Regions from separate parts of the Paenibacillus sp. AK002 genome, predicted to be linked through region 2. Evidence: riboswitches for the same ligand, from Rfam matches in the RefSeq annotation. Region 2 holds a riboswitch; each other region holds the start of a gene.
What was found. Region 2 has a riboswitch for thiamine pyrophosphate ahead of tenA (thiaminase II). Riboswitches for the same ligand answer to the same signal wherever they lie in the genome.

Region 1 (7,835 bases), 580 kb from region 2:
GGCTCGGCCGCATTGACCGTAAAAACCAAAAAACTCGATTTCCATGTTACCTCCGTCATGTCTTATCACATCCTTAAGAACGGCGAGAAGCTGGATCTTCAGGCCGAGCTGATCGAAAAAGAGAAATATGCCGCGAACCGCGTAAGCATACCCGTATCCGAAGGCGAAGCCGTCACCATCTATAAATACGTGGCCAACGTCACTTCCCGCAATCATGGATTCGGCGAACTGGTGGAAGCAGCGCGTGCCGTGCTGGAACCGGCGGTGGAGACCGGATTTGAGCAGTTGCTGAAGGAGCAGGCGGATGCCTGGGGCGACAAATGGAAGGAAAGCGATATCGTCATCGAAGGCGATGTGGCGGCCCAGCAAGCGATCCGCTTCAACATTTTCCAGCTGAACCAAACTTACAGCGGCGAAGACGACCGCCTGAACATCGGGCCAAAGGGCTTTACCGGGGAAAAATATGGCGGCAGCACCTACTGGGATACCGAGGCTTATTGCCTGCCGTTCTATCTGAGCACCGCGGATGCCAGCATCTCGCGCAACCTGCTGATCTATCGTTATAAGCACCTGGAAAAAGCGAAGGAAAATGCCAGAAAGCTCGGCTTCACCAAAGGGGCCCTCTATCCTATGGTGACGATGAACGGCGAGGAATGCCATAACGAGTGGGAGATTACGTTTGAAGAAATCCACCGTAACGGCGCGATTGCCTATGCCATCTATAACTATGTCAACTATACCGGCGACTTCTCTTACCTCGGCCAATACGGTCTGGAAGTGCTCGTGGAAATCTCCCGTTTCTGGGAAGAACGCGTGAATTACGTGCCGGCGAAGGACCAGTATATGATGCTCGGCGTTACCGGCCCGAACGAGTACGAGAACAACGTCAACAACAACTGGTATACGAACCGAATTGCCAGCTGGACGATGGAATACACGCTCGACGTGCTCGAGTATTTGAAAGAGAATGAGAATTCCCGCTATGCCGAGCTTACGGCGAAGCTTGCCCTGCAGGATGCAGAAACGGCCAAATGGCAGGATATCATCAGCAAAATGTACTACCCGGTAGACGAGGAACTCGGCGTCTTCCTGCAGCAGGACGGTTTCCTTAACAAGGAGCTGGTTCCGGTGAAGGAATTGGACCCTGCCCACCTGCCGCTGAACCAGAACTGGTCCTGGGACCGCATTCTGCGTTCGGTGTACATTAAGCAGGCCGACGTGCTGCAAGGATTGTTCTTCCTTGGCGACCGGTACGATCTGGCTACGAAAAAACGCAACTTCGACTTCTATGAACCGTTCACGGTACACGAGTCCTCCCTCTCGCCATGCGTACATTCCATTCTCGCTTGCGAGCTCGGGTACCAGGAAAAGGCGTACGAGATGTACCTTCGTACAGCCCGCCTGGACCTGGACAACTACAACAACGATACCGAGGACGGCTGTCATACGACCAGCATGGCGGGAACCTGGATGTCGGTTGTGCATGGCTTCGGCGGCCTGCGCGTGAAGGACGGCGTATTGCATCTGAACCCGTTCATTCCGGGTCATTGGTCCTCCTTCTCCTTCAAGGTGATGTTCCGCGGATCCCGCCTGAAGGTTAACGTCAAGGGCCATGAAACCCTCATCGTAAACGAAACGGATACGCCTGCTGTCCTGAACGTGAACGGCAAGGAATACGCCATCAGCGGATATGGAGAGGTAACGGCTGCAAGATAAAAGGCACCGGAGCTTCAATGCGCCGGCCCATACAAAAACAAGAGCCCTGGAGAATCTTCCAGGGCTCTTGTTTTTACAGAAAACGGGCTCCTCTACTTCATGGCTCATCCTTGAAGAACCCGTCTTCATCCATGTCAGGCATCATCTGCAGGCTCGGCTTCAGCCATAAGCCGGGATCAAACCAATGCCATCGCTTCGCGCTTATCGTGCGGAGGGTATTGCCGATTATGTATGTTATGAATAGATCAGTTGAGTATGAGGATCACGCGGAGGGCGTTCGGCTGGCTTCCCAAACAAATACCCCTGCGAAAGCTCGATCCCGATATCTCGGCAAAAATGAAACTCCTCCCGTCTCTCGATGCCTTCTGCAAGCACCATGGCCCCAAAATCATGAGCCATGTTCGTGATCATTTCGAGCTGCTTCTGCTGGGCGGGATTTCGATCGCAATGGTCGATAAGACTCCGGTCGATCTTCACATAATCCGGCTTAAGCCTAATCATCTGCTCCAATGTGGAATAACCCGCGCCGACGTCATCCATGGCTACCGAGATGCCGTGGCTTCGATATACCTCGAATATCGACTGCAAATGCTTCACATCGTCGATTCTCTCTGTTTCCACCACCTCGAATACAAAATCCCTCGGATCCAGATGGAGCCTGTCGATCGTATTGAAGGTGTGGCTCAGACACATCTGCGCATCATATATCGAGGACGGCAGGAAATTCACGAACCGCTTCACGCCGATCGGAAGCCACTCGGCACTGGTCTCAATCGCACTGGTTCGTGCCGCCTGGTCCAGGAATGAATGCAGACCGGTTTTTCGGGCTGTCTCAAACAGCTCGTACGGCTGGAACCGGAGTCCCCACTCTACCGGTCGAAGGAGAAATTCATAGGCCACGATCTGCTCGGATGGATCCACGATAGGCTGCATGTAGCTCGTAAACTGCTTATGTAAAATGACATTCACCATATCATAATGCTCCATCTGCAGTTCGAACTTCTGCATAGGGATCCACGAATGCCGGATTTGCGGAGCTCCTCCACGGGTAACACAGAAGGACAGCTCTTGACGAATCTTCAGCGGAAGGGGTTGCAGACACTCGATGATGGAGATCAGGTCCGCTCGTACCTTGTAGTTCACAGCACAACCCTCATTGTTCTCTTGTACCGCGTAGCCGTTCACTGCCAGCAATTGAATAAGCTCACCACTTGCAGGCTTCATATGAATGGTCCCCTGGTCCTCAATCGGTTCAAAGGTGCTGCAATTGTCGCAAATCATGTTCGTCCTCCTTGGCAAGCTAGCTCTCACTATGCTTCTTATCGGCATTTTGAATATGATTTCTTTGCATTTTATGGATTTTATATCGAAGTTATGACCTATTTTGCGAGAAATGCGCAAGATTCGTGCAATGATTGCGCTAAATTCTACAATAATCGACTTATATTGCTCTTAACAACACATTGTCGATATCCGAATCTTTTATCTATTCGACTTTTTGATCCAACAGCTGCAGCAGCATCGTTCGTTCCACATCGAAATGCCAGCGGGCGTTTCGCTCTTTCGCCGCATACATCGCTGCATCCGCGCGACCGATCAGCTCCTGGTCGTTCCTGGCATGATCCGGATAGACCGCGATGCCGATGCTCGGCGTGGTTCGGACCTCATGCCCTTCCAGCTCATACGGCTCGCTCAGCATCGTCCAGATCTCTTCCGCCATCCAGATCAGTTCCTGATCCTCGCCGGCCGGATGAATCACTACCGTAAATTCGTCCCCTCCTAAACGGGAAACCAGAACGCCTTGGGATTCAAGGGTTTGAAGACGGGTCGCGACCTTGCGAATCAGCAAATCGCCGGCACGATGGCCGTAGCGGTCATTCACTCGTTTAAAACGGTTCATATCCATATATAGCAGCCCTACGCGGGAACCTGCGCGGTCCGCCTCCTGCAGCGAGCTCGACAGCCTCGCGTTAAAGTAGCGGCGGTTATAGAGTCCCGTAAGATCGTCGCGATGCGCCAAGGTCTCGCTCTGCATCAAGCTTTGATGCAGCCGGTCAAACAAGCGGTCATTCTCGAACTGGATCAGGATCTGCCTGATCAGAATCAGGATGACGCAGAGGGATAAGCCGGTAAAAAGCCCGTTCCATCCTCCAAACCGCTGCACCATAAGGGCAAACATCCCGCCAAGCACGCTGTAGGGAAGCAGGTATCTTACGATCAGATTTCCGAACGAACGGGGCTCCCTCTCATCCAACGATTGATTTCGGGCATCGGGAGCTGACCGCCCTCCTGCCAAACCAATGATGAATACCGAAAACGTATAAAGTGGGTACAGGTATGAACGAACTTCAACACCCTTATAATCGACGAGATACATATGCAGAACATCGGCGGCAATGTACATGCTCCCGCCAAGGCATATCAGGAAGACTGCCCGTTTCCTTAACTGCCCTGTGTTAAAATACAACACCAGGGTGAAGAAAATAAGCACCGTTGCGCACAGCGGATACAGCATGTCCACCCACAGCTTTCCCCACAAGGCTTCATTCGCCAAACCGTTAAGCTCGGGCTTGATGAAATATTCCCAGCCTACCGTCATGACCGTTATGCCAACGATCACGATGTCCAGCATAAACCGAACTCCCCGAAACGAACCTTGCACGTGCCGGAACAAATAAATGAGGGAACCTGCAAACAGGATGATTTCGAATCCCCAGAATAATTGAGTCAATATTGTCCGGGAAGCGCTCTCTTTCCCCAGCCAAAAATAACAAGCATCGATGATTCGAGCCGAGGCATCCGCCATCAGCCCGGCACTTGCGATAAGCCAAAACCTTCGAAGATGCGGCTCGTAATGCCGACTGATCCGTAGTAAATAGACGGAAGCGGCAGCGGAAGCCATAATGACTAGAACACGCTGAGGCAATAAAGCATCAGGCATCCACAGAACGGTCATTATCTGAATGAATGCATATATGATGGCGAGTCGAATCCACAGATGATCTGCTGGAGTTGGACTCATAAGCATTCCTCCTCGGCCAAAAGGCAAGCTTTCTTCAATGCTTGTTTGTTAGGTCTTTTGAATTAATAGTTATAGTTCTCATGATACTTTTTACCCACCTAAAAGTAAAGAAGAGGAAATGAAAGAAAGACCGTCGATTCTACTCTATTAAACCATCGCGTACCCAAAAATTGTCGTCCTCAAGACCCACTTGACGTATAGGAATTATGTGATAATATTTCAGTCATATCTCATATGAATCGGAAAGGGTGTTTGCCTTGTCACAGAAACGATTGGATCATGTCGGCATTGTCGTCCGGGACCTTGAAGCCACGATTGCTTTTTACACAAATGTCGTAGGACTTGAACTGAAGGATCGCCTTACCCATACCAATGGCGTCATCCAGCTGGCATTCCTCGGATTTAACGGCAGCGACGAAACGGAAGTCGAGCTTATTCAGGGTTACAGCGACACGCTTCCCGCAGAAGGCACCGTCCATCATTTTGCCGTCAGCACCGATAATATCGAAGCGGAATATGCGCGCGTTCAGGGACTGGACGTACCTCATCTTGACGAGGAAATCGTAACGCTTCCGAACGGGTACCGCTATTTCTTCGTGCACGGTCCCGAAGGAGAATGGATTGAGTTCTTCCAGCGCTAACCGCTGGCGAACAGGATCCTAGTAATTGCTTTATCCCGTGAATGGTTAACGGGGTTCGTTCTTCCAACTGCACAAGCCATGTCCAATACGAAGACCTGCCTCGTTCGCATCCCCTTCCGAACTAGACAGGTCTTTGCGTTAGGACTATAATAACGGTTGTAACGTCCGAAACTTCATAAATCCCGGGGGAGCTGGAATTTGGCCGGCTGAGAGTGTATCCGATGATACTGACCCTTACACCTGATCTGGGTAATGCCAGCGTAGGAAGTCCATGTTTGCGGCAGCTATGATTTGCCGTGGTATACACTTACGCCGTCATGCGTCCTGATATCATTCGGGGCGCTTTTTTTGTGGAGTTAACGAGGTCGTCATAGAAAGAGAAGAGAATTCAAAGGAGAGAAGACACGATGAAGAAGGGAAAATGGATGGCACTGCTTCTCGCTTGCGCCCTGCTGATGGTTGCGGCGGGATGCGGTACAGGCGGAAAGAACGAAAATACAGGTACCGAAGGCGCAGACGGCCAGGCGGCCGAAAAGCTCCGCGACGTACAGCTGATGCTCGATTGGTCGGCCAACACAAACCACACCGGACTGTATGCGGCCAAGGAGCTCGGGTATTACGAGGAAGAAGGGCTTAACGTCCAGATCGTCCAGCCGGGGGCCGGCGGAACGGATACGCTGGTCGCATCCGGCAAGGTGCCGTTTGGCATCAGCTACCAGGAAGGCGTCACGCTTGCCAGAACCCAAGGCCTGCCGCTCGTCTCCATTGCGGCGATTATTCAGCATAATACATCCGGCTTTGCCGCCCCCAAGGACAAGGGGATCGTCAAGGCTGGCGATTTTGAAGGAAAATCCTACGGCGGCTGGGGCTCGCCTGTTGAGGAAGCCGTCATGAAATCCATCATGGAGATCGACGGTGCCGATGTCAGCAAAGTAAATATGGTTAACATGGGCGATGCCGATTATTTTACGGCCGTCAAACGCGATATTGATTTTGCCTGGATCTTCTATGCCTGGACCGGTATCGAAGCCGAGCTCCGGAACGAGCCGCTTGACATGATCTATGTGAAGGACTACTCCGAGCAGCTTGACTATTACACGCCGGTGATCGTAACGAACGAGAAGCTGATCCAGGAGGACCCGGAGCTTGTCAAAGCATTCATGCGGGCGACCTCAAAAGGATACGACTACGCGATTCAACATCCTGAGGATGCGGCTGCCCTGCTGACGAAGGCCGTTCCCGAGCTGGATGCCGAGCTGGTTCTTGCCAGCCAGAAATGGCTGAGTCCCCGCTATCAGGATGATGCTGCCCGCTGGGGCGAGCAGAAAGCCGAAGTATGGTCGGGGTATGCAGACTGGATGTTTGAACGCAAGCTGCTCGAGAAGGAGCTCGATGCGGACAGCGCCTTCACCAATGAATTTTTACCTGAGAAACCATAGGATGCATTTAATTTGGAAGAGAGACGGCCTGTCCGGCAGGCTGCCTCTCTTCCATTACAATATAGCTTGCATGAAAGGATGAGTTTAGATGGCAAACACCCTCTTGAGCATACAAGTGATACCCAGAACGCCGGATGGAGGCGACAGCATTCCTTATGTGGATGAAGCGATCCGGGTCATACAGGAGTCGGGCGTGAAATACGAGGTCCATGCGCTCGAAACCACCTTGGAAGGAGAGCTTTCCGAGCTGTTGAAGATCGTTGAGCGCATGCATGAGGCGCTGGTGAAAGCGGGAAGTCCCAGCGTCATATCCCAGGTCAAAATCGCGCACCATCCGGGCGGCATCAGCATGGATAAGCTGACTGAGAAATACCGTCCATGAGAAAAGGCTGGTGGAGCTCCGTTTGGCCGCCCGTTGCGGCGGTCCTTTTCTTTTTGACGGTATGGCAGGCCGCGGTATCGGTATTCGATATAGAGCCGTATATTTTGCCGGCGCCGACGGCCATCGGGCATGAAGCCGCCACCGGCGCCTCCGGCCTTTTTCAGCATACGCTAGCCACGCTGCAATTAACCCTGGTCGGATTTATGATCGGTACGGCGATCGGCCTTGTCATCTCGTTGGCCCTGCATCTGGTGCCTTTTCTCAAAACTGCCCTTTATCCGCTTCTTATTCTTAGCCAGAACGTGCCGACGATCGCTCTCGCCCCGCTCCTCATGATTTGGTTCGGCTTCGGCATGCTGCCCAAGGTTATCGTGATTACCCTGGTCTGCTTCTTCCCCGTAGCCGTTGCCGCCCTGGACGGACTGGCGCGTACCGACCGCACCATGATGAATTACATGCAGATGGCGGGAGCCACTTCATGGCAGATCTTCACCAAGCTGGAGCTGCCGCATGCGCTCCCCTCCATCTTCTCCGGGATCCGCATCGCGGCCACCTATTCGGTCATGGGTGCGGTGATCGGGGAATGGATCGGCTCAGACCGGGGCATCGGCTACTATATGATGCTGCAAAAATCC
Region 2 (7,835 bases):
CATATTCTCACGATCCAGCACACTTTCCGTATATCCTGCCTGGACATACCCTTTGTCCACCAGCATCTGCGCAAACTTGGAGATTAACTGTTCTGGACGCTCGACCTCCTGCTGAGGAAAGATGAGAAAAGGCGTCGTATATTTCAAAAAGACCGATTCTTCAGCCGCCCTGCCGTCCGGCTCATCGAGCCCCCGAATCGCTTGCTCCAGCTTCCGCTCGTCACTGGCCTCAAGCAGAGGGGAAACGAGGATATGAGGTGTTTTTAACTCGGGCAGATCAACGGTCGTAATGACAAGATCCACCTCATGAGCTGCCAGATAATCCTCAACTTCCGCTTTGGACATCGTTGTCTCTACATGCACGGACGGGAATCTCCGTTCCACCTTCGCGAGAAGCAATTGGGACATCCCGACGCCCATATGACACACGATTATGACCTTCTGAGGGTGGCTGTCGTTCTGATGAAGCCGTTCTACAGACGCCTGAAAATGCAAAGTCAAATACGCGGCCTCCTCTTCGGGAAAGTATAGTTGGAGCGCTCCCCCTACCTCTTCCAGTGCCATGATGACGCGATCGAACATATAGGGGTACATCTTTTTGATCTCGGCCAGCATCGGATTGGACACAGCCAGACCATAATGAAGACGGTTCATGGTTGTGTACAAATGCACTTTCAACCCGTTCAATAATTCCTGGTCTTTGGAAAAAGGGATCATATTCAGCTCCGACATCCGCCGAATCAGTTGCTCAACCAACTGTGGCAGCAGAGGGTGGCTATCTGCCAGATCGCCCCGCCGGGCACTTCCATCCTTCTGCGTGTATCGGAACTTCCCGCCAAGCAGGTGCAGGGTTAGATAAGCGGTTTCTTCCTTGGAAAAAGGGACGGCGAACAGTTTTTGCAGCTGCTTCAAAAAGTCTATCGCCCAGGCAAATTCCGCTTTGTTCTCCAAAAAGGCTATGTCCTGCGCAGAGAGTGAAATCGGCTGTCCCAGCTTGGTCCGTTTGACCATAAGCAGTATATGCAGCATCAGGCTTTCAAAGGCTTCATCGGTGAAGCGGAGCTGATGCCGCCTCTGCAACGCCTTTAACTCATTGTATACGGTGGCGATCTCGTGCGGTTCATACTGGTTACGCATCATCTGCCCCGTCAACTCCGGACGGTTGATCAATTGGTTCAACCGCGCCAGCGCCATCCGTTTGTTCTTCTCCGAGCCCTCAATCATGAAGCCTACTCGCTGCTTCGTCATTAAGCTCAGATCAAAGCTCCGCAGCCAGCCCTCAATCTTTTCCATATCCCGACGGATAATCGCCTTGTTCACGTAAAACGGTGAAGCCAGGTTCTGCAGGGTTACGGGCTTTGCGTTCATCAAGAGCCGATATGCCAGATGCAGCACCCGTTCCTCATCGGATTCATCCTCGGCGGTACTCTCGTTGGAATACAAGCGGTGGAATAAATCAGCCTGATCCGCTTCCCCGATCTCCAGATAGACGCCAAGTCCCGGCCTTTTCACCAGATGGCCACTGGAGTGCTTAGCCATATATTCTTCAATCACCTTCAGATCGTTTCGGATCGTCTTCTCCGAGCACTCGGTCTGATCCGCCAGATCCTGAACGAGCCACAGCCGGTTCGGTTCCATTAACAAATTGCGAAAAATCTCTTTTTGCCTATTATTCATTCCGATCCCCTATTCAACTTAATGGGAGTGCTCACTCATCGTAGAGCGGGTACATTGTCCTACGTATATCATATCCGGGTCTCTATGGCAAACGGATCTGGGAGGTTACACGAGAGTGGATCAAAAGAAATGGCATGTTGACGGAATAGCTGAGCATACACAGTATTCTAAAATCTGACGTAAACAAAACAAGGGTGCCTCTGAAGTCGGCCCCCTTGTTTCATGATCCGATTATAATTCCTATTTACATCTTAAGAAATCTCTTCGGTTGCACGGCGTATCTTATCTACAATAGCCTCTACAACTTCCCGCGCCGACTGCGCTCCCGTCACGGCGGATATTACCGCGACGCCATCCGCACCCGCTCCACTCACTTCCTCCACTCGCTCCACGGTAATCCCGCCAATCCCAACGATTGGCAGATGGATTCCAGCTTCGCGAAGCTCACGGAGAATTGCTGGGCCTTGCGCAGTTCTGGCATCATCCTTCGAGCGGGTCGGATAGATCGGCCCGATCCCAAGATAATCGGCGCCGTGAAGAATCGCGCGCCGCGCTTCCTCCACCGTGTGAGCGGAAACACCGAGAATCCGGTTGCCGATCCGCTCGCGGACGGAAGCCGCGGATTCGTCGTCCTGGCCGACGTGCACGCCGTCGGCGTCCAGCTTCAATGCCAGCTCCACATCGTCATTGACGATGAAGGGCACGCCTGCTAGGCGGCACTCGGCCTGGATACGGCGGGCCAGCTGAATCATCGGCTCCCCGGCGAGTGCTGCTTGCCCCTTCTCACGGAACTGGACCATCGTTGCGCCTCCAGCCAGTGCTTCCTGCACGACCAAGCTTGGCTCGACGCTGCAGTTCACGCTGCCGAGCACGAGGTACATCCGCAGATGCCGCCTCATGATCTCGGGTGCCACTCTGCCCGTCATCGCAGCACCTCCTGACGGCGGCGATTGTATGCCCAATGATTGGTCGGGCCCTGTCCCTGCCCCAGGTTCAATCCGTCCTCAATGGCCGCTTGAATGAATAAGCGCCCGCTCTGAATCGCATCGAATGCGCTCAAGCCTTGGGCCAGGCCTGCGGTAATGGCCGCAGAGAAAGTACAGCCGGTACCGTGCGTATGAACGGTATGGATTCGTCTGCCATATAATTCTGTGAAGGCCGTACCATCGTATGCGAGGTCGATGACCGGAGGACTTTCGGGATTACCGTCATCGTTGGAAAAGAGCGGACGGCCCCCCCTATACTCCCCAGCAGGCATGGCAGTGCTCGTTTGACCGTGCGTCCTTTCGAACTGAGGCAGCTCTTCCTGCTGCATACCCGCCGCTATAGCTGGTTCCCTGCCTCTTTCGTGATCTGTGCCTTCACCGTTACCAAGCATTCCCTCGTCATGACCGCCTTTGATCACTACGATCCTGGGCCCCAGATCATGAATACGCCTCGCCGCTTCGTTGCGATCGTTCATCGTGCGGATACGCATCCCCGCCAATACTTCGGCCTCCGGTATATTGGGGGTGACGATCAACGCCAGCGGCAGCAAATCTTCTCTTAAAGCCTGCACCGCTTCGCTTTGCAGCAGTTCCGCTCCGCCCTTGGCGATCATTACGGGATCGACAACGACCTTCCCCCAGCCGAATGCCCGAATCCGGTCAGCAACCAGCCGAATGATCTCGGCGTTGAACAGCATGCCCGTCTTCAATGCATCTACTCCGAGATCCGAGCCAACCGCTTCAATCTGCTCCGCAGTTGCTTCTGGCGGCAGCGGATATACGCCGTGAACCCCCAAGGTATTCTGCACCGTGATCGCGGTAATCGCCGACATGCCGTACACGCCGAGCTCCTGGAAGGTTTTCAGATCGGCCTGAATGCCGGCGCCGCCGCCGCTGTCAGACCCGGCAATCGTCAGGGCACGGGGCATGCGAACCTCGCTCATCGTGTGCCTCCGGCAGCCGCCGCTCCCGCTTCCAGTACAGCGGCATACCCTTCCAGCGATTCTGGATGAAGCTTCGCCAGCTCGTCCAGGAAAGCGATCTGGAAGCTTCCCGGTCCCAGATCTGCCGTTCGCTCAGCAGCTTTCGCCGCCGCGGCCCCATAGAAGGCCAGACCCGCCGTACCTGCAAGCAGCAGGTTCGCTTCTACCGCGGCAAAGGCACCCAGCACCGAGGTCAGCAGGCAGCCTGCGCCGGTCACCTTCGTAAGCAGCGCATCCCCTCCGGCAATGATGCGCACTTCCGTTCCATCGGTAATCACGTCCTCTTCACCGGTAATGGCCACGATCGTGCCTAACTCGCGCGCAGCCCGCACGGCCAGCTCGGCATGATTGCTGCCTGCGCTATTGCCTGCGTCTACGCCCTTGATCTCGCGGACCTCCCCGATAAGGTGAGCGACTTCAGCCGCATTTCCGCGCACGAGCGAAACCTTCACCTCGCTTAGGATCCGCAGCGCCGACTCCGTCCGAAAACGGGTCGCTCCCGCGCCGACCGGGTCCAGCAGCACCGGCACGCCATGGGCATTCGCCGATTGTCCCGCGATCATCATCGCATCCACCAGCTCGCGGTTCAGCGTGCCGATGTTCAATACGAGCGCGCCCGCGATGGCGGCCATATCCGCCACTTCCTCCGGCGCGTAAGCCATCACCGGCAACGCGCCCAGCGCGTACAAGCCGTTAGCCGTAAAATTCGTAACCACCACGTTCGTCATATTGTGAACGAGGGGGCTCGTCTGCTGTACCTTCATTAAAAGCGCCGAAACCTCTTTTTCCCATGAACGCATTTTATATCAGCCTCTCTTCGCTATAATGGAATTCCATGTGCTTGTGAACATCGCTCTTTACAGCACGGCAGCCTCCAGCTGCACCGGCCACTCCTCCTGCTTATAAGCCATGTCCCAGAACAGATACTCCAGCTGGCAGCTCAGCATGAAATGCTCCCTCATCCGTTCCCGCTCGGCTGCCGTCGCACGCTCCGCCCATGCATCGACACGGTCGCGGAATTTGGCTGTCGCGTCTTCCCCCCGGTTTCCGTAGAAAGAAATCCAGTCGTAAAACGGATGGGCGGCATCCGGCTTCACCTCATTCAGCAGCTTGCGGCCAATCTCCAGGTACGTCCATGGGCACGGCAGCAGCACGGCCATAATCTCGCCCAAACTACCCTCATGCGCCACCGTCAGCATATGACGGATGTAATGATGCGCGGACGGAGCCAGCGGATATCCTTGAAGCTCCTCATAGGTCACACCGGCAGCTGCGCAAAAATTCTGATGCGGGTGCACCTCGCTGTGCAGGATGAATGAAATCTGTTCGTTAAAGGCCGCGATCTCTTCCCGGCTGGTCGATTTGGATATGGCTATTCCGTAAATCCGCATGTAGGCATTCAAATACTCAAAATCCTGCTTCACATAGTGAATCAGCTGTTCCCGCTCCAGATTCCCCTCGGCAATGCCTTTTACGAAGGGATGATCGAAGATTGCTTGAAAAATGCCTCCCGCCTGCTGACGGAGCGCTTGCGTGAAACTCATGTTTGTCCCCACCTCCAACATATTGAAGAGCAGGAAGTCCGCAAGACACGACTTTTCAGACAACGCTAAAAAGCCGCCCCCGAAAACTGGAGCGGCTTCGTCAACAAGCCCGGGTACGCCAAAAAGTGCACCGAGACCTCATATTCGAAGGCTCCACTTTCCTACGCTAGTACGAACTAGATCAGGTTCAAAGGGTCCAAGATACGCTCTTGTCTCAGCCGCCAACGGCTCCCCTAGTGGACTTCCTATTCTTTTGTTTAATACTGTACATAGGTTTGCGGGTGGTGTCAAACGTTAACAGTTTGTGGACGGAACCTCAAGCTCGAAACCTTCCTCCGACCGCGTGATTGTGACGATGTACGGTGGCGGCTGTCTTTTCGCAAGATAAAAACGCAGGCTACCCAAACCCATTCCGGAAACACTGACGCTCGGCTGTCATATATGCCCCCGCATAATGAGTGCATAAACACAATTCAAATAAATGAAATTTAAAGGGGCGAGCGTATTTATGACAAACCAACCGAAAGCGGTTAAACCCATTCCGGATGGCTACACCTCCGTGACGCCGTGGATCATCTCAAGAAACTCCGCAGCGCTGATCGAATTCCTCAAGCAGGCTTTTCGGGCCGAAGAGTTAGCCCGCGTCTATGTTGGCGATGATGTCATCGGCCATGCCGAGGTGCGAATCGGAGATGCCGTCGTCATGATGTTTGACGCGAAACCGGAATGGCCGGATAGTCCGGCATACCTCCGTTTGTATGTTGAGGATTGCGATGATGTGTATCGGCAAGCGCTGGCCGCAGGAGCGGTCTCTGTGACGGAGCCAACGAGCTTGTTCTTCGGCGACCGGGTGGGACGGGTACGGGACCCGTTCGGCAACTTATGGTGGGTACAGACACGAATGGAGGACCTCACTCCGGTCGAAATGGAACAGCGTGCCCAAGACCCGAAATACATCAAAGCGATGACCTATGTTGCAGGGGCGGAGATCGTGGTGAAGATGCCGTAAAAAAGTTGCCGTGAAGCGAGCGTTATTACTGGGAGGACATGGGTGGATTCGGTGTCCCAGGGGTATGCATGGATGGCTGCCGACCAAAACGAATGTAAAACCGCATAACTTAGAGTAGCTTTGGGTTAGAGGTGAAACCTGGGGGACTCAGAGTAGATAGCTGAGAGTAGTGGTGGTCTTGGTGCTACTCCTGGTTTGGTGCTACCGCTCGAGGGCAAGAGGACTGAGGATACGTTATTTAGCTGAATAGGCGTAATTGTTGAGAGCTAACGGACACCAGATACGTTATTCATTGAATATGACGGCAAATAGGCCGATTATTGCGGTAATAGGGGATCCTGTGTCCGGTAGATCTGAGAACCGGGGGTTAATCAGGGTAATAAGGGATCTGGTGTCCGTTAACGAGTATCTTGGTGACTGCTGGTATTAAAATGCTACTACTGATCTTGGTGCTACTACTGGTCTTGGTGCTACTGATCGAGGACAAGCGGACTGAGGATACGTTATTTAGCTGAATAGGCGTAATTTTTGATGGCTAACGGACTCCAGGTACGTTATTTGTAGAATATGATCGCAAATATGCTCCTTATTGAGGTAATAGGCGATCCTGTGTCCGGTAGGTCTGAGAATCGGGGGTTAATCAGGATAATAAGGGATCTGGTGTCCGTTAACGAGTATCTTGGTGACTGCTGGTATAAATGCTACTACTGATCTTTTGATGCGACTACTGGTCTTGGTGCAACCGCTCGAGGGCAAGCGGACTGAGGATACGTTATTTAGCTGAATAGGCGTAATTTTTGATGGCTAACGGACACTAGATACGTTATTCATAGAATCTGATCGCAAATAGGCACCTTTTTGAGGTAATAGGGGATCCTGTGTCCGTTAGATCTGAGAATCGGGGTTAATCAGGATAATAAGGGAACTGGTGTCCGTTAACGAGTATCTTGGTGACTGCTGGTATAAATGCTACTACTGATCTTTTGATGCGACTACTGGTCTTGGTGCTACCTCTGGTCTTGATGCTACTACTGGTCTTGGTGCTACTGATCGAGGACAAGCGGACTGAGGATACGTTATTTAGCTGAAAAGGCGTAATTTTTGATGGATAACGGACTCCAGAGACGTTATTCGTAGAATATGATCGCAAATAGGCTCCTTATTAAGGTAATAGGCGATCCTGTGTCCGGTAGATCTGAGAATCGGGGTTTTCAGGATAATAAGGGAACTGGTGTCCGTTAACGAGTATCTTGGTGACTGCTGGTATTAAAATGCTACTACTGATCTTGATGCTACTACTGATCTTGATGCTACTACTGGTCTTGGTGCTACTTCTGGTCTTGGTGCTACTGCTCCAGGACTAACGGACAGAGGATACGTTATTTAGCCGAATGGGGGCCATTATCGATATTTAACGGACACCAGAGACGTTATTCATTGAATATGACGGCAAATAGGCCGATTATTGCGGTAATAAAGGATCCTGTGTCCGGTAGACTTAAGAATCGGGGGCGATTTAGCAAAATAACGGAACTGGAGTCCGTTAACATGTTGGGGAAGCCGGAATATCCCGCAGAACTAATCTAGCGATTGGGCTGCCTGTATGGCGATGCTTCTGATGCGGCAGAGCTACAGA
Region 3 (7,835 bases), 3.4 Mb from region 2:
AAAAATATAAATTAACTTTCCTTCGAAGCGTTGACAATACCTCTAAGTTATATTAATATGCTAACATAATTATTATTTCTAACTAAACGTAAGTTAATGTGAAATGATAATTCAACGACAGCAATTCAACTCAACATGCATATTTGCTTGAATTAAAGGACATCTTTGTTATCAGGCTTATGCAAACATGATTACATCAGGAGGTTTTTTCAATGTCTAAAGATTTTTCAGCAGCACTTAAGCATCGTCGTTCCCATTATGCCATCAGCAAAGACCCGGTCATTTCCGACGAACGCATCCAGGAGATTGTTAATGAAGCCGTTAAATATACTCCGTCTTCTTTCAACTCCCAAAGCGCACGCGTCGTTGTACTGCTTGGCGAACAGCATGACAAACTGTGGAACCTGACCGAAGGCATTCTGAAAGAAGTTGTCGGAGACGAAGAGGCTTTCAAATCCACAGCTGAAAAAATGGGCGCATTCCGCGCTGGATACGGCACGGTTCTCTTCTTCGAGGACAATAACGTAGTTGCCGACCTGCAGCAAAAGTTCGCGCTGTATGCCGACAATTTCCCGGTTTGGTCGAACCAATCCAACGGCATGCTGCAATTCGTGGTATGGACGTCCCTCGAGGCAGAAGGCCTGGGCGCATCCCTCCAGCATTACAACCCGTTGATCGACGAGAAAGTGAAGTCCGAATGGAACATTCCGGAAAACTGGAAGCTGATCGCTCAAATGCCTTTCGGCAAACCGGTTGCAGATCCGGGCGAAAAAGAATTTGCGCCGCTTGAAGATCGCGTGAAGGTATACAAGTAAGCCGTAGCCGGCATAAGCCGCCTATCCAAGTCCAGAGGATTGGAGCAGGCGGCTTTTTTATGGTGCCCTGCCATTGAAAACCTGCCGCCAAAACGATACAATAACACAGGAAGCAGGCCTTTCGCCTTCTGATCTTCGGAAGTTCTTGGAGCCGGCTTGATTACCAACTGCATATTTGATGTTTGGCTGTACTAGGGGTGCCATGTGCTGAGAGACGGCGGGCTGCCGTTAACCCTTATCACCCGATCTAGATCATACTAGCGTGGGGAAGTGTAGCATTTATGTTTATTTCTTTGCGTAGGCATAACTGCACTTCTTCATGGGGTGCGGTTTTTTTGCGTGGACTTAACAATGGGGAGGAAAAAAATTTATGAATGAGCTTGTATGCGGAACGAGCCGGATCGTGGGATGCCGGTTCTCGGTATTTCCCATGACGGATCGGTTCGTGGAAGTGATCACGGAGGCGCTTCGTTCCGTGGATTCGGAAAAGGTCTGGATCCAAACGGATGATGTAAGCACTTGTATTCGCGGACGTGCGGAGCATGTGTTTGATGTGACGAGAGCGATATTCGCTCATGCCGCGGCTAGCGGCGTGCACACGGTGTTTAACGGTACTTATTCTATCGGCTGCCCAGGCGATACGGATGCCGATGCGTATATGGACGAGGATTCGACCCGCTTAAACCACGATATCGGGGAACACGCCGATATCGAAACGGCCTGCCAATTCGCGCTTTACCCGATGGGTAGCGCCGATTACATGGATGTCATTTACGCAGAAGTGGATCGTGCGAAGGCAGCGGGCACATTCGGTGGAAGCGTTCATTACGCCAGCCGATTGGACGGGGCGTTGTCCCGGGTGTTCGGATCACTCGAAGACGCGTTCCAACATGCGATTCAATCCGACAGCAGCCATCTGGTCATGACCGCGGTGGTTTCGGCCCACAGCCCATCTCCCAAAGCCAAAGCTTAAGGTCCTTTCCAACAGATAAAGGCCCGGCAAGCGCCGGGCCTTTATCGATTGCAGGCAAGAATATTGACGGTGTTTAAACCCAAGCACTCAAGATGATTACGAGCAGGATAAAGAGAACCAATATAGTTCCTACTGAATTGCCCCATGCGCCGCCATATGCTCCGCTCATGAAGATCCCTCCTGGATTTAAAAGAATGACGTGAGTTAATCACGTTATTATCTTATTGCTTGTGGCGGGCGAGCGTCACGGCTAATGTACCCCCCTCTTTTTTTATGCAGGGCTTATTTATTCCTCATAACCGACCAGCAGCTTGCCTCCGTACGGGCTGAGGGCTTCCTCCGTCACTGCAATAAGGTCCGAAGGATCGTCCTCCCGATAAATCGCCAGAAGCGCTGCCTCCAGTCGATCCCCCATGGCTGGGCTATAGCCGTTGAACAAACGGAACAGCATCTTCCCTTCACCCGTCCACTCCCGGTTTGCCCTCAGCACGAATTCGCATAGAGTCGATGCTATTTTGTGTACCGTAAACCATTTTTCGCCTTCTCTGCGGGGACTTGTCAAGTCCAGCAAAAACTCGGTTAGCATGTAGCGGTATTCGGCAATATCGCTCGGCGACAAGGGCATGGGGCCGTAATTCAAATCACTCCGGGCATCCGCCCGAACCTCTTCTCCCTCAGGCAACGAACGCAGCACCGTACCTTCGGCGACCATCCGCTGTAAAGACGGATTCGCCGCCAGCACTCCCACGTCGAAATATTCGCGATAGGAGGATAAGGACAATATGAATATTTCCGCGATCCAGCCATGCGCTTCGATCGTCTTCCTGCTGAAGTCATGTCCGTCCCGTTCAATGACGATGATGTCCAGATCGGATTGTTCATTATATTCGCCACTGCTCGCGCTGCCGCCAAGTACGGCAAGCAAGCAGTCGGGATAATTTCGTTGCATGACGCGTATCGCTGCCTCCGTCGGTTCCAGTCTCATGGACGTTTCCTCCATTAATTCTCTCATCCGCCACAAAAAAGGGCTCAAAATATTAAATTCAACGAAAACCCCAAACGTACCTGAATCATATGGTAAATAAACGATTACCCGCATTGACGATGAAGGAAGAAGGGATAGATGAGATGAATTACATTCACATGCTCTCCAGATTAGGCATGGGCAGTGCCCACCCGGGAGGATTCGAGGCAACCCTCAGAATGCTGAAGAATTATCCCATTCAACCGGGCAGCCGCATTTTGGAGGTAGGGTGCGGAACCGGCAGAACAGCCTGCCATCTTTCGGAGATGGGTTATCAAGTGACCGCCATTGACTTGAACGAAAATATGATCAAGAAAGCCCGCGCAAGAGCCGAAGCCATGGGTATGGACGTAGAGTTCCTGCAGGCAGATGTATGCGCATTGCCTTTCGAAGACAACCGGTTTGATCTGATCATGGCCGAGTCCGTCACCGTATTTACGGATACCTCGAAATCGCTGCCCGAATATTACCGCGTTCTGGATCGCGGAGGCGTCCTGCTGGACAGGGAACTGCTGCTGGATAAGCCGATGCCGGAGCCGAAGCTTAAGGAGCTGCTCGAATTCTTCGGCATTCCTAATCTGATGATGAAGGAAGAATGGGCGGGGGCCCTCATGTCTTGCGGTTTTAAGCAGGCAGAATTTTTGGAGTACAACCACTTCAACGAGCAATTAAAGGAAGAGCAAACTCGTCATCTGGATGCGTTTGAGCAGCGCGATAAAGGACTCCTGTTCGATGCTGCGCTCTGGGAAACGCTGTTCAAGCATGACCGCATGATTCTGGATAATACCGATTTTCTCGCTTCCGCCTTATTTCGTGCCGTGAAATAATCCGGCTTCATCTCTATGCATCAAGAGGGGATCTGCATATGGCTATGCTTCCCCTCACTTCCATCACACTCAGTTCTTTCGACCTAATTCAACACTTTTTGTCAATTCGTTATATCTAGTTTAGCCCGTCGATGCTATAATCATGGTAAATATATCCTATGTTGTTGAGGAGGACTCATTCTTATGGCATGGTTCAACAGACTCCCTATGTCTCAAAAAATCACCGCAGCCTGTTATCTCATTGCCGCTTTGTTTGCGGTACCCATGCTGCTTGCGTTTATTCTGATGGGTAAAGCAATCATTGGCGTGGTCATCGTCGTGGTACTAACCGGGCTTACTTTTCCTCTTTCTCGTCTCATTGAGAAAACGCTTACGAACTCCTTCGCGGAAATTTCCAGCGTTTCCGCCAAAATCGCCAAAGGCGACTTCACCTTCCAGGTGGAGGAGGTTGGAGGCATGAACGATCTGAGCAGAACCTTCAACAGCATGGTGGACAAGCTTCGCAAAATATTGCAGGAAACCTCGGATATCACCCGTCAGGTGATGACGTCAAGCTCAAGCATTTCGATTAAAAACCAGGAGCTTATTCAAGTGATGAATCAAGTCTCCCTTTCCTCCAACGAGCTGGCCGTCGGCGCCAACGAAATTTCGGAAGACGTATCCGAAATGACGCACTCCATCCGTGAGATCGAAGAGAAGGTCAGCAATTATACGCATTCGACCCAAGAAATGAATACCCGGTCGATCGAAACGCTGGGACTGGTTGAACAAGGAAGGGATTCGGTAGCCAAGCAGTCTGCAGGGATGCAGCGAAACATTGATGCAACGGCCAAGGTTTCGGAATCCATCGATGCGCTGGCCCAAAGCGCCAGAGGAATCACGAAGATTACGGAGACGATCTCCGAGCTTGCCGATCAGACCAACCTGTTGTCCCTGAACGCATCCATCGAAGCGGCCAGAGCTGGCGAGCATGGCGCAGGCTTTGCCGTTGTCGCCCAGGAGGTGCGTAAACTGGCCGAAGAATCTACGTCTTCAACCCGGGAAGTATTCAATCTCGTTCGGAGCATCGAATCGGACATCAAACACGCGTCCCAAAACATCAAAATCAATGAGGAGGTCGTCAGGCAGCAGACCGAAATGATCCGCGAAGCAGAGCTTGTGTTTATGGAGATCGTAAACAGCGTGCAGTATATTTCGGATCAGATCGCCGCTTTCTCTAAGGAAAGCCAGTCCATGCTGGATAGCGCGCAGAGCATTTCTTCCGCGATTCAGAATATATCCGCGATCACGCAGCAATCCGCTGCCGGAACGGAGCAAGTGTCGGCCTCCATGAACGAAGGCATCTCGTCGATCCAGAAGATGGCTGAAGAAGCGGAAGCGATGAATAACGCCGTTTTCCGGCTGCAGAAAACCATCAACATTTTCAAATTTTAAGCAGCGAGTCAGTCTACATAAGCTCGCATTTATCGCATCTAAACTTAAAGGCCAAAGAATCTAACGAGATTCTTGGCCTTTTATCATCCTATCTCTTGACGCTCGCTCCATAACCGCGCAAGGTTCACAAGCCGCCCTTCCTCAAATTCGGCGCGGTAAATATCAGGCAATGTCGTTCCCAGCCAAAAATGATAATCGAAGTGCTCATCATAACGCTGGAGCATGAGTGTCATGATATCGCCGTGCGTGCCGATCGCTACCCGCTTGCCTCCATATGCATTCAAAATGATCTCGAAGGCCCGGATCGCACGGCTTTGCGCGGCTTTACCGGATTCCCCTCCGGGGAAGGAGAAGGCCGGATCCTGGAACAGTTTCTTTTTGGCATCAAGGAAGGAATGTCCCTGAAAATCGCCGGCCATCCGTTCTCTTAAGTCCTGCTGCTCCATAATCGGTAATCTTAAAGCGTCCGCCAATGGTTGGACCGTGTCCTTGGCGCGCTGATAAGGGCTCGACAGGATCGCGTCAATCCCTTCATCCAGCAGCATCTCCTTCACTCGCTCCGCAGCAAGCGATCCCTGCGCCGACAATCCACGAGACCGTTCCTTCCCCTCGATAAATGGGGATTCCGCATGTCTCACAAAATATATAATCGTCATTCTTCGATCCCCGCTTTTGGATTCGTCTCTAAATCGGGCTCCATCATCATCTCGACAAACGGCGTTAACGGCAGCAATCCCAGTGTGTCAATCGGAATCCATTGGGCTCCCAAGGAGTCTTGACCGTCACCGCCCGTTTGGATTCTAGCTTGGTCATCCAGCAGCTCGACATCATAAATTATGCCGATATGATGCAGTTCTTCCATCTGATTCGCTTCATACTGATACACGATCGTATAAGAGACGGCCGTCCGAATGCTTCCCTTAATTGAACCAAGTCCGGTTTCCTCCATAAATTCGCGCTGAAGGGTATGCTCCGGCTCTTCGCCGAACTCGATCGAGCCGCCTGGTAAATCCCACTTCCCCTTATGCGGCCCTCTCGCTTTCTGGATCAACAGGATATGATCATGCTGAATCAGTATTCCATAAACGCCGAGATGCGTATGTTTCACCATGGTCAATCCCCTCCTTTTCTCGCAGTGAAGGTCATCCATCGACTTCGGAATAGAACGTCTCTCCCATCCTTCACTTCTTGAATATCCTGCTGCACCTGCCGCCTCGTTAAGATTTCCCATTCCGAATACAGCTCGTCAAGGATAGAAAGGGCCCTTTCGGTCGACAGATTCAACTCGATTAACCCTTCTTCCTCCAAACCAGTCTCCCGATCGATTTCCTTCACTTCCGTACTCATCATGATGCAGTGAATGCCCTGGTCCACGGTTCCAGCCTGCATTTGTTTGACCTTACATACGAAGGCTTCTTCCGAGCTCAAATGCTCCAGGCATGAACAGGCAATGATGTAATGATATGACGCCTCGGTAATTTCGTAAAACTCTACGTCTGCTGCAAGTGCCTCGATGCTTGAGCTTACGCCGTACATCGCGGCATACTGCACCAGCTTGTCGATAGCCGATGGCAGCAAATCCACGCAGATGACCTGCCCGTTCGCCGATTGGATCCGCTGCGCAACCGGGATACTGTTGCGCCCGACGCCGCATCCCAGATCCAGGACCCGCATATCCGGAAACGGCAAAAAGTCCAAATGATCCAGGACCGTCTGAACGGGCTTGGCTAACCAGCTCCCAGGTTCAAACAATACGGCATCTTCATACAATTTCTCGTGATACGACTTTTCCTTTTCTCGCGCACGGTCGAATATGTTCAATGTTATAACCCCTTGTTTTTGCCGTTATCAGCCGCTTTCTAACAAATTCCACATAAGAATGCCTAAATCCTTGCCGAACAACGTATCTCTTACTTGGCAAACTCTTTTCTAATCCTCGATGATCGCTAAACGCGGCCACTGATTCTTCCATTGTTTCTTGCGTACCCGTTCCAAGTAATAGCTCCGCTTATCAAAGTTAGGACTTCTTCGAACCCGAAGCGCGAATAAATCCTCCAATCCGTAAGGACAGCAAAGTTCAAGCTCCCCTGCGACGTTCAGTCTGGCCCCGACCGCGGTGGCCGTCTCCGGCCAATGGGTTAGCGCTGCATGGGTCGAATGATAGGGCTCGTCTCCGTTCTTGGCATGCATTCTGGCCTGATTCTTGACCGACCATTTCGGGTTCGCCGTCGAGGTCCTTAAGTGCTGTTCCAGGGCAGCATCCCGTTCTTCGGACACATCATCCGAATCGAAGTAAACGACATCGATATCGGTATGCCGGTCCGTCCCGTCTAATCCATGCAGGATGTCCCATACATAATTTCGGATGTAACCTGCGGGAATATAACATTGCGGCAGGGCTAAATCCCGAACGATGCCCAAATCCGCCATCAATGGCTTGTGCTGCCTTATGTATCCCTTTAACCGTTCCTCTAACATGCCTTCACCGCCCATGAATGGTTGATATGAATCCCAGCTTGCTTGTAATTGTGTCGTCTCCAGGTCCCTCACGTTTACGAACCCCGCCGAATATGCGCGAGTATGCCCCAGAGAACCTTAATCCGTGTAAAAAAGCATAGACCGCTTCACGAGGAAAACGGCCTATGCACTCTTAGATAAAACTATTATATTCCAAATAATCCTTGACTTCTAGTCCCTCCTTGTATCGGGAAGCTGCTTACACAGCCGCATCCACCCGCTCCTGCGATGCCCCGTCGCAGCGC
Region 4 (7,835 bases), 2.3 Mb from region 2:
CTCATGAGCAGCATTAGCGGCAGGGTCGGCTTTCCGGGTTATGGTCCCTATGCGGCGTCCAAATTTGCGCTGGAGGGGTTCGGCGAGAGCCTGTCCATGGAACTGATGCCCTTTGGCATCGATGTCGTGCTGGTCCAGCCCGGTGCCTACGGCACGCCGATCTGGAATAAGAGCTTTGGGGAGTTAAAGGTTAAGGAAGGATCACCCTACAACGCTCTGCTGAAGGGCGTGCTGGACTATTCCGAGCGGACGGCCAAGGGAAGCGGGGATCCACAGGAGGTAGCCAGGCTTGTGGCAAGAATCGCGTCTATGTCCAAGCCCAGGTTCCGCTATACGCTGCCCCGAGGCACGCGGATGACCGCGCGGATCAAGGGCGTGCTGCCGGATCGGCTGTTTCAGCGGATCATTTACCGGCTGCTGAGCAGGCGGTAAACATTCATGCAGCTACCGCATGCTGGGCCGGCATTAATCATTCATCCGTCGAATGTTTCATGGAGTTTGTAGCGCGGTGCTTGGAAGGAGAAAGGAATTACCCTTTTCGGGCTGTGGAAGGGTGCAGCAAACCAAGCAGTTCCCCCATCTTCACCTTGGAGCCCGGCTCCAAGTCGCCGCGCGGAGTAAACGTGCCGTTCTCCGTCAAAAGCACGACGGTAGAGCCGAATTCAAAGTACGCAAGTTCGTCGCCGATGTCGTATTTCTTCACGCTCTCGTCGGCATAACGGATGCTGCTTACGTTCATGGCTCCGACCTTCACGACCGCAACTTCGCCGAATTCATGGGCAATATAGGTAATGAGACGCTCGTTGCGGCTGAGCACGTTCCGGATATGGGTCATCGCAAAATCGTTCACGGGGTATACCCGGCCCTTCAAATGCTCGCTTTCCGCTTGAATGCCGGTTACCGGGGAATGTATGCGATGATAGTCGGTCGGGCTTAAATACAATACGAATGCATAACCGTTGATGTAATTCTCCATTCTCGGTGACTTGGCGAGCAGCTCGCTCAGGGTATAATCCTGTCCCTTGACGCTGAGAATGGTGCCGGCGTTGACGGTGCACATCGCCGAAATCGTGGCATCGACGGGGCTTACCATGGCATCGGCGGTGTCGTCTATGGCGCGCAGGCCTATTTTTAACCGGCGGGAAAAGAATTCGTTCAGCGAACGGTATTCGTGGATCTCCTTCTCCGCTTCATGCGCCGGGATTTGGTAGATTCGTATAAATGCAGGTATTAGATGACGGCTCAGCCGGCTGTGGGAACAATGCCCCATAATGCGGGACAGCCACTTGCGGGAGGACAGCTCGGTCATCAGACGCAGCAATTGTTTAGCCATGTCATTCTCCTTTGTGCATAGGTGTCGGCAATAAAACGTTGGTGGAAAAGCCAATCACTCTGATATTGACATAGAATGAGCCGGAAATCAATAAATAGCCATTTTTGAAAAAAGGTTCTTGCTAATTGGGGAACGAATGTGTATTTTAAGATTAACATGAAACCGAATAGGGAATACGGGTGCTTGAGTGAATCAGGCTGAGATTGCAGCTGCTATCCGCTGTTGACCGTTAATCTGAACTGGGTAATGCCAGCGTAGAGAATATCCGACCCTGCCTATATAGGGCCTATTTTTCCGTCTGCGCGTTTTTCCAGACGGTTTTTTGTTGTGTTTATACAAAAATAGCGGTGGAGAGGGGAATGTGTTGTTATGGGAACGTCAGTGCAAGAGAAATTGGGGGTACAGCCTAGAAAAGGGCTGCGTTTAAGCGATATTTTGGTGACGGTGCTGTTATCGCTTGTGCTCGGCGTCATTTATCACTTCTGGGGATCGGTTTACAATCTGCTGAAACCGCTGTTCTTCGAAGCGGATGAACTGTTATACGGCATGTGGTTCGCAGCGGCCACGCTCGCTTACCTGCTGATCCGCAAGCCGGGAGTGGCTATCATCGCGGAGGTGGCGGCGGCCCACGTGGAAGTTCTGTTCGGCAGCGGCTGGGGACTGACGCTGCTGCTGTACGGCCTCATTCAAGGGCTGGGCGCGGAATTGGTATTCGCGGCGTTCCGTTACCGGAGCACCTCGGCGTGGACGGTGGCGATTGCCGGGGCCGGCGCGGCGGTCGGCTCGATGGTGATGGACTTCTATTACAGCTATACCGATGATCTGCAGACCTGGATGTTCCTGGCCAAGTATGGCATGCGGATTCTCAGCGGCGCCGTCATTGCCGGCTTGCTCATGCTGCTGCTGGCCAAAGCGCTCGACCGTACGGGCGTTACATCGCTGCTGCGCCCCGCGTCCAAGAAGGATTATGAAGCACTGGATGATCCGCGCCATGTCTAAAACCGCCGCCCGCTGGGTTTCGGCTTCAACCGCCGAGGCGGTTCCAGAGCAGGCCGTGCATGTGGAGGGATTGCGCCTGAAGTATCCGGGCGAGGAGCGTTTGATGTTTAAGGACTTGTCCTTCTCGGCTGCCCGGGGGGAGAAGGTGCTGCTGCTCGGTCCGAGCGGCTGCGGCAAATCCACGCTGCTTCAGGTGCTTAGCGGGATGATTCCCCGCGCCACGGAGGTGCCGATGAAATGCGAAGTCCAGCTGGTGCCTCGCTCTTGGGGATATGTATTCCAAGATCCGGATACCCAGTTCTGCATGCCGTACGTGGATGAAGAGCTGGCCTTCGTGCTGGAGAACCTCAGCGTTCCCCGCGACGAGATGAAGGAGCGAATGCAAGCCGTCCTGCATGAGGTAGGGCTTGACCTTCAGGAGCTGCATATGCCGATCAGTCATCTGTCGCAGGGGATGAAGCAGAGGCTTGCGCTGGCTTCGGCCCTTCTGCTGGAGCCGGAGGTGCTGTTCCTTGATGAGCCGTCCGCGCTGCTCGACCCGGAAGGCAGGGAGCAAATCTGGTCTGCGGTGAAGGCCGTATCGGAAAGGCGTACGCTGATTATCGTGGAGCACCGGATTGAAGAAATGGCCCAATACGTGGACCGCGTGGTGCTGTTCACCCCGGATGGCGCCATTCTGGGCGATGGCCCGCCGGCAGCGATATTCGCCGAATATGCGAGCGAGCTTCAGGCGTATGGCATCTGGTATCCCGGCGTATGGGAGGATTATGCGGAGTCTCGGGCAGGACGGGAGCTGTTTGCTCCGGTCGACGCGCCAGGCGATGAGCTGGGAAGTCTCATGCATGAGGCAGACTCATCGTACGACCACCTTGGGGAGCCTGTCATTCGGTTAGATGATTTCCGGGGACTGCGATGGGATAAACCGGTCATCTCCCTTCCTTCGGCTGAGGTATACCCCGGAGAGTTCATTGCGGTGATCGGTCCGAACGGCGCAGGCAAAAGCTCGCTGCTGCTCAGTTTGATGGGGCTCCTGCGCGCCGAAGGGACCTATGTGCTCTGCGGGGAGGAGGTCATCCAGGGCAAGAGCAGGAAGGTGAAGAAAAAGAGAGAGCGGCAGCTGCGCCAAATCGGATTCGTGTTTCAGAATCCGGAGCTTCAGTTTCTGACGGAACGTATCGGCGATGAGGTGATGTACTCGCTGCTGGTGGACCATATGCCGCCGGATGAAGCGAAGGCACGGGCCGACCGATGCCTGGAACGCTTTGGGCTGGACGGCATGGATAACAGGCACCCGTACCAGCTGTCGACAGGCCAGAAGCGCCGGCTGAGCGTTGCTACGGCCATGGCAAGACAGCCGGCCGTCCTGCTTTTGGATGAACCGACCTTCGGACAGGATGCGCGGAACACGTTCGCAATTCTGGAGATGTGCGAACGGCTGCGCCGCGCCGGAACCGCCATTCTCATGGTGACCCATGAAATGGAGATCGCGGAGCGGGCGGCCACGCACATTTGGGAGATTCGGGAAGGGCGGTTGACGTCAAGTTTGCCTTCCCCGCGCTGGTGTAGCGGGACGGAATTCGGACGGGAGACGGGCGAAGCGAATCACGCTGATGCTTCGCGGGATACGCTGGCAGCATCCGGTCATCTCCATACGGGGGTGAACGCATGAATATATGGAATCCTGTGCGGATCACTTGGCTGCACCGGGCGAATCCGGTGGTGAAGCTGGGACTGATCTGTGCGCTGTTTTTTATGACGGTGCTGACCCATGATCTTGATTTTGTCATGTATCAGGCCTTTATCTTTATGATTTGCCTCGTGGTGCTCAGCGGGGTGAAGCCGTGGAAGATGCTGCTGTTTTTCATTCCGTTCCTGCTTGCCTTCATATCGTCCGCCTCTTCCATGATGCTGTTCGGTAAGGGGGAGACGATCTGGTGGGAATGGGGGTTGTTCCGGGTATCGGAAGAAAGCTTCTATCGGGGGCTGCATCTGGGCTTTAAGGGGATTGCCTTTGCATCGGAGGGGCTGCTGCTCGTGACGACAACGTCCTCGGTGGATCTGTTCTACAGCCTGATGCAGAAGCTGAGGCTGGCGCCGAAGTATGCATACAGCTTCATGGCTTCGATCCGGCTGCTGCCGATGGTCTGGGAGGAATATGTGATCCGCCGCCAGGCCTTGAAGGTACGGGGAGTCCGCCCGATTCGGGGAGTTCGCGGCATGGTGAACCGTGCAGGCATGTATGTGGTGCCGCTCCTGGCGCAAAGCATCCGCCGGGCACACCGGGTAGCTGCGGCGATGGAGGCGAAGCAATTTGACGGGGAACGGGCGAAGGCCCGAACGTATTATTACCCGTCACGATATTCCCGCTACGATCTTCTGGTCGTCGGTTTACTGGCAGCAGCCGCCTGCTGCGCCTATATGGCGGCCGGATATTTTCCTTGGTTCGGCATTGGCGACGTGCGGTTTGATTAAACCGTTGTTCTCCGGGCAAGAGCCTGCTTACGGCTTGTAAGCAGGCTCTTTTTTTGTTGATAACTCTGGATTTTATGCTGATTGAGGCGTTATAATACTAATGGTACCGATATAGTATTTTTGGTACCAGAAGGAGGGTTTGGTCACTTGCGCGAGCGAATATTGAATGAAACGATCCGCTTGATTCAGCGGCAGGGGTTCACGTTTACGGTCAGTGATCTGGCCCGTGGCCTTGCGATTAGCAAACGGACGATATATGAGCATTTTTCATCCAAGGAAGAAATCGTTGAGCATATCATTGACGGGATGATTCGTCACATCCAGCAGCGCGAACGCGAAATTGCGGCGGACCAGACGCTTACCGTTCTGGAGAAAATCCATCAGATCCTGATCTGCCTGCCTCAGGAGATGGAGAAGATGGATTTGGGGATGCTGCCGGATCTGAAGCGGTCGCATTATCCGCAGTGGGAGAAGCTGGACACCTTTTTCCGAGAAGAATGGGGCATTGTCACGGAGCTGATGGAGCAGGGCATGGTAGAAGGCAGCATCAAGCGGATTCATATGCCGCTGTTCATCGACCTGTACCTCGGGTCGCTCCATCAGATTTACGATTCGAGGGCGACGGTGAAGCATCAACTGCCGCTGGGGGAGTTGCTGCAGTCCGTCATGGATATTTTATTGTTCGGCATAGCCGCTGAGAAACGGAAGGAGTCTTGAGATTATGCATTGGATATATCTAAGTTTGGCTATTCTGTTCGAGGTGGCGGGCACGCTGAACATGAAGCTGTCGGAAGGATTCAGCAAACCGCTGCCAAGCGTGCTGCTGGTCGTGTTCTATATTTGCAGCTTGAGCTTCCTGACATTGAGCCTGAAACAGATTGAAATATCCGTGGCTTACGCGATCTGGTCGGGACTCGGGATCATGATCATTACGCTGATCGGATACATGTTCTTTGCGGAGCAGATTAACGGGCTCAAGGTATTCTCGATTCTGCTGATCATCGCAGGGGTCGTGCTGCTCAATTTATCCGGCAGCGCGCATGCGCAGGAGCAACCGAAGACGCACCAGTCCGGTCATTAAGGGCGAACAAGCTGGAAACTCCCCTTCAGAATGTTCCACACGGGAATCCAAAGTACCCCGGTGCTTTCCATGGCAACATGGGAAACCTGGTGAGACTGAAGCCAATCCCGCAGCTGACACAGTTCGTTTGTAGTCGTTCCAAACGTTTTAACTGCTTGATTCGACTTTTGATTCAAAGGGGCCGGTTAAAACACAAGCAACAACCGTAGCTTGATGAACGTCCAGACCGCAACAACGTTCTAAAATAGCGTCCATTGTGCATCCCTCAGATTTAAAAGATGCGGGTCATGCAGCCTTCGATTTGTATTTTTGTACACGTGCTTCATGCGACACTCGGCGGTACGCAAGGCTGCAACAGATCAGTTTGTGGGGTTATTTTAGTTTGAGCGGTTATTTGAAGATGAATCTGAATATACCTTGGGGCCGTTGTATCCAGTATATTAGAGTTATGGACGTAAAAAGAAAGGCGTGAATGACGTGGCTTCGAACATACTTCTTGTAGAGGATGACAGCTCGATTGGCGAAATGGTAGAGAGCTATTTGACGATGGAAGGTTTTCAGGTGGTGCTTGCCAAAGACGGAGAGGAGGCGCTCGAGCGGTTTGCCGAACGAGATTATGACCTCGTACTGTTGGATATGATGCTGCCCAAGATCAGCGGTATGGATTTTCTTAAAAAAATCAGGGAGAAAAGCCATGTGCCGGTACTGATCGTATCCGCAAAGGATGGGGAAGTGGACAAGGCGCTCGGCCTTGGTTTTGGCGCGGATGACTATATTACGAAACCTTTTTCGATGATTGAGCTGACGGCGAGAGTGAAGGCCGCTATCCGCCGCGTGACGGCTTATGTAATAGCACCCCCAACGGAGCAAAATAAAATCATCCGGGTCCATGAACTAGAGATGGATCTGGATCATTTGACCGTGACCAAAAACGGCCAGGAGATCAAGCTGACGGCCAAAGAGCTGCAAATCTTAAAGCTGTTTATGACGAATCCGAAAAAGGTATTCACCAAGCAGCACATTTTCACATCCGTCTGGAATGAGGACTATTTCGGCGATGAAAATGTCATTAATGTGCATATGAGCCGTTTGCGCGATAAAATTGAAGATCAGCCCTCCGATCCGCAGTACATCAAAACGCTGTGGGGCATCGGCTACCGTTTGGGGGAATTTTAGTGGTTGCCGTTCTGCTGATTGTTGTGATCATGTTGGCGTTGCTGAATGTGATGCAGTGGATGGGTCGGAAAAAAAGAGCTAAGCAGCTCGGCTACATCATCGATAAACTGAATACGATTGGCGATTCGTCCTCGCAGGAGCAGCTGCTGCTTTTTACGGAGGATCCAGGATATCGTAGACTGTTGATTGCCATCAATCACTTGCTTTTGCAAACCAGGCAGTCCGAGACAGGATTTATGCGTACAGAAATCGCGATGCGCCGGATGTTGGCAAACATATCGCATGATTTGAAGACGCCGCTTACCGTGGTGCTCGGTTATATCGAAACGTTGAACCAGAAGGCCGACTTGCCAATGGAGGAAAGGGAGCGGCTACTGGATAAGGTGCATACGAAGACTGTAGAGATCGTAGAGTTGATCAACCGTTTTTTTGACCTGGCCAAGCTGGAATCGGGGGATAAGGAGATGCCCCTGACCCGCATACATATCAATGAAATTTCCAGAAACAGCATGCTGATGTTTTATGATCTGATCGAATCCGAAGGGTTGCGGGCAGACATCGATATTCCGGAAACACCGCTTTATGCATGGGGCAATGAAGAAGGGCTAAACCGCGCATTAAACAATGTGCTGAGCAATGCGATCCGTTATGGTTCACAGGGCAAGGTGATCGGCATGAAGCTGCGGGATGAGCAGGGCCGGGTGCTTATCGACATTTGGGACAAAGGCAAAGGTATTCATGAACGGGATCAGGAGCTTATTTTCGAGCGGATGT

Region 1: it holds a riboswitch for thiamine pyrophosphate, as region 2 does, so the genes downstream of both, M1D70_RS03060 (ABC transporter substrate-binding protein) here and tenA (thiaminase II) in region 2, are expected to answer to the same signal.
Region 3: it holds a riboswitch for thiamine pyrophosphate, as region 2 does, so the genes downstream of both, M1D70_RS20975 (YkoF family thiamine/hydroxymethylpyrimidine-binding protein) here and tenA (thiaminase II) in region 2, are expected to answer to the same signal.
Region 4: it holds a riboswitch for thiamine pyrophosphate, as region 2 does, so the genes downstream of both, M1D70_RS26595 (ECF transporter S component) here and tenA (thiaminase II) in region 2, are expected to answer to the same signal.

What each region holds. Positions count from the first base shown of each region.
Region 1 is NZ_CP096377.1:711,530-719,364, reverse strand. It holds gene M1D70_RS03080 (glycoside hydrolase family 65 protein) at 1-1,716, shown strand, start outside; gene M1D70_RS03075 (EAL domain-containing protein) at 1,951-2,997, opposite strand; gene M1D70_RS03070 (diguanylate cyclase domain-containing protein) at 3,203-4,738, opposite strand; gene M1D70_RS03065 (VOC family protein) at 4,996-5,379, shown strand; TPP riboswitch at 5,554-5,663, shown strand; gene M1D70_RS03060 (ABC transporter substrate-binding protein) at 5,787-6,818, shown strand; gene M1D70_RS03055 (MTH1187 family thiamine-binding protein) at 6,907-7,200, shown strand; gene M1D70_RS03050 (ABC transporter permease) at 7,197-7,835, shown strand, end outside.
Region 2 is NZ_CP096377.1:1,290,918-1,298,752, reverse strand. It holds gene M1D70_RS05565 (BglG family transcription antiterminator) at 1-1,677, opposite strand, end outside; gene thiE (thiamine phosphate synthase) at 1,929-2,603, opposite strand; gene thiD (bifunctional hydroxymethylpyrimidine kinase/phosphomethylpyrimidine kinase) at 2,600-3,607, opposite strand; gene thiM (hydroxyethylthiazole kinase) at 3,604-4,446, opposite strand; gene tenA (thiaminase II) at 4,504-5,190, opposite strand; TPP riboswitch at 5,332-5,435, opposite strand; gene M1D70_RS05540 (VOC family protein) at 5,699-6,199, shown strand.
Region 3 is NZ_CP096377.1:4,728,499-4,736,333, forward strand. It holds gene M1D70_RS20970 (nitroreductase family protein) at 213-815, shown strand; TPP riboswitch at 999-1,101, shown strand; gene M1D70_RS20975 (YkoF family thiamine/hydroxymethylpyrimidine-binding protein) at 1,186-1,788, shown strand; gene M1D70_RS20980 (hypothetical protein) at 1,862-1,957, opposite strand; gene M1D70_RS20985 (nucleotidyltransferase domain-containing protein) at 2,075-2,773, opposite strand; gene M1D70_RS20990 (class I SAM-dependent methyltransferase) at 2,893-3,639, shown strand; gene M1D70_RS20995 (methyl-accepting chemotaxis protein) at 3,823-5,073, shown strand; gene M1D70_RS21000 (histidine phosphatase family protein) at 5,157-5,729, opposite strand; gene M1D70_RS21005 (NUDIX hydrolase) at 5,726-6,184, opposite strand; gene M1D70_RS21010 (class I SAM-dependent methyltransferase) at 6,187-6,894, opposite strand; gene M1D70_RS21015 (nucleotidyltransferase family protein) at 7,003-7,551, opposite strand; gene M1D70_RS21020 (hypothetical protein) at 7,790-7,835, opposite strand, start outside.
Region 4 is NZ_CP096377.1:5,923,323-5,931,157, reverse strand. It holds gene M1D70_RS26605 (SDR family oxidoreductase) at 1-432, shown strand, start outside; gene asd (archaetidylserine decarboxylase) at 530-1,333, opposite strand; TPP riboswitch at 1,499-1,611, shown strand; gene M1D70_RS26595 (ECF transporter S component) at 1,703-2,332, shown strand; gene M1D70_RS26590 (ABC transporter ATP-binding protein) at 2,325-4,001, shown strand; gene M1D70_RS26585 (energy-coupling factor transporter transmembrane component T family protein) at 3,998-4,804, shown strand; gene M1D70_RS26580 (TetR/AcrR family transcriptional regulator) at 4,952-5,521, shown strand; gene M1D70_RS26575 (DMT family transporter) at 5,526-5,885, shown strand; gene M1D70_RS26570 (response regulator transcription factor) at 6,411-7,061, shown strand; gene M1D70_RS26565 (sensor histidine kinase) at 7,061-7,835, shown strand, end outside.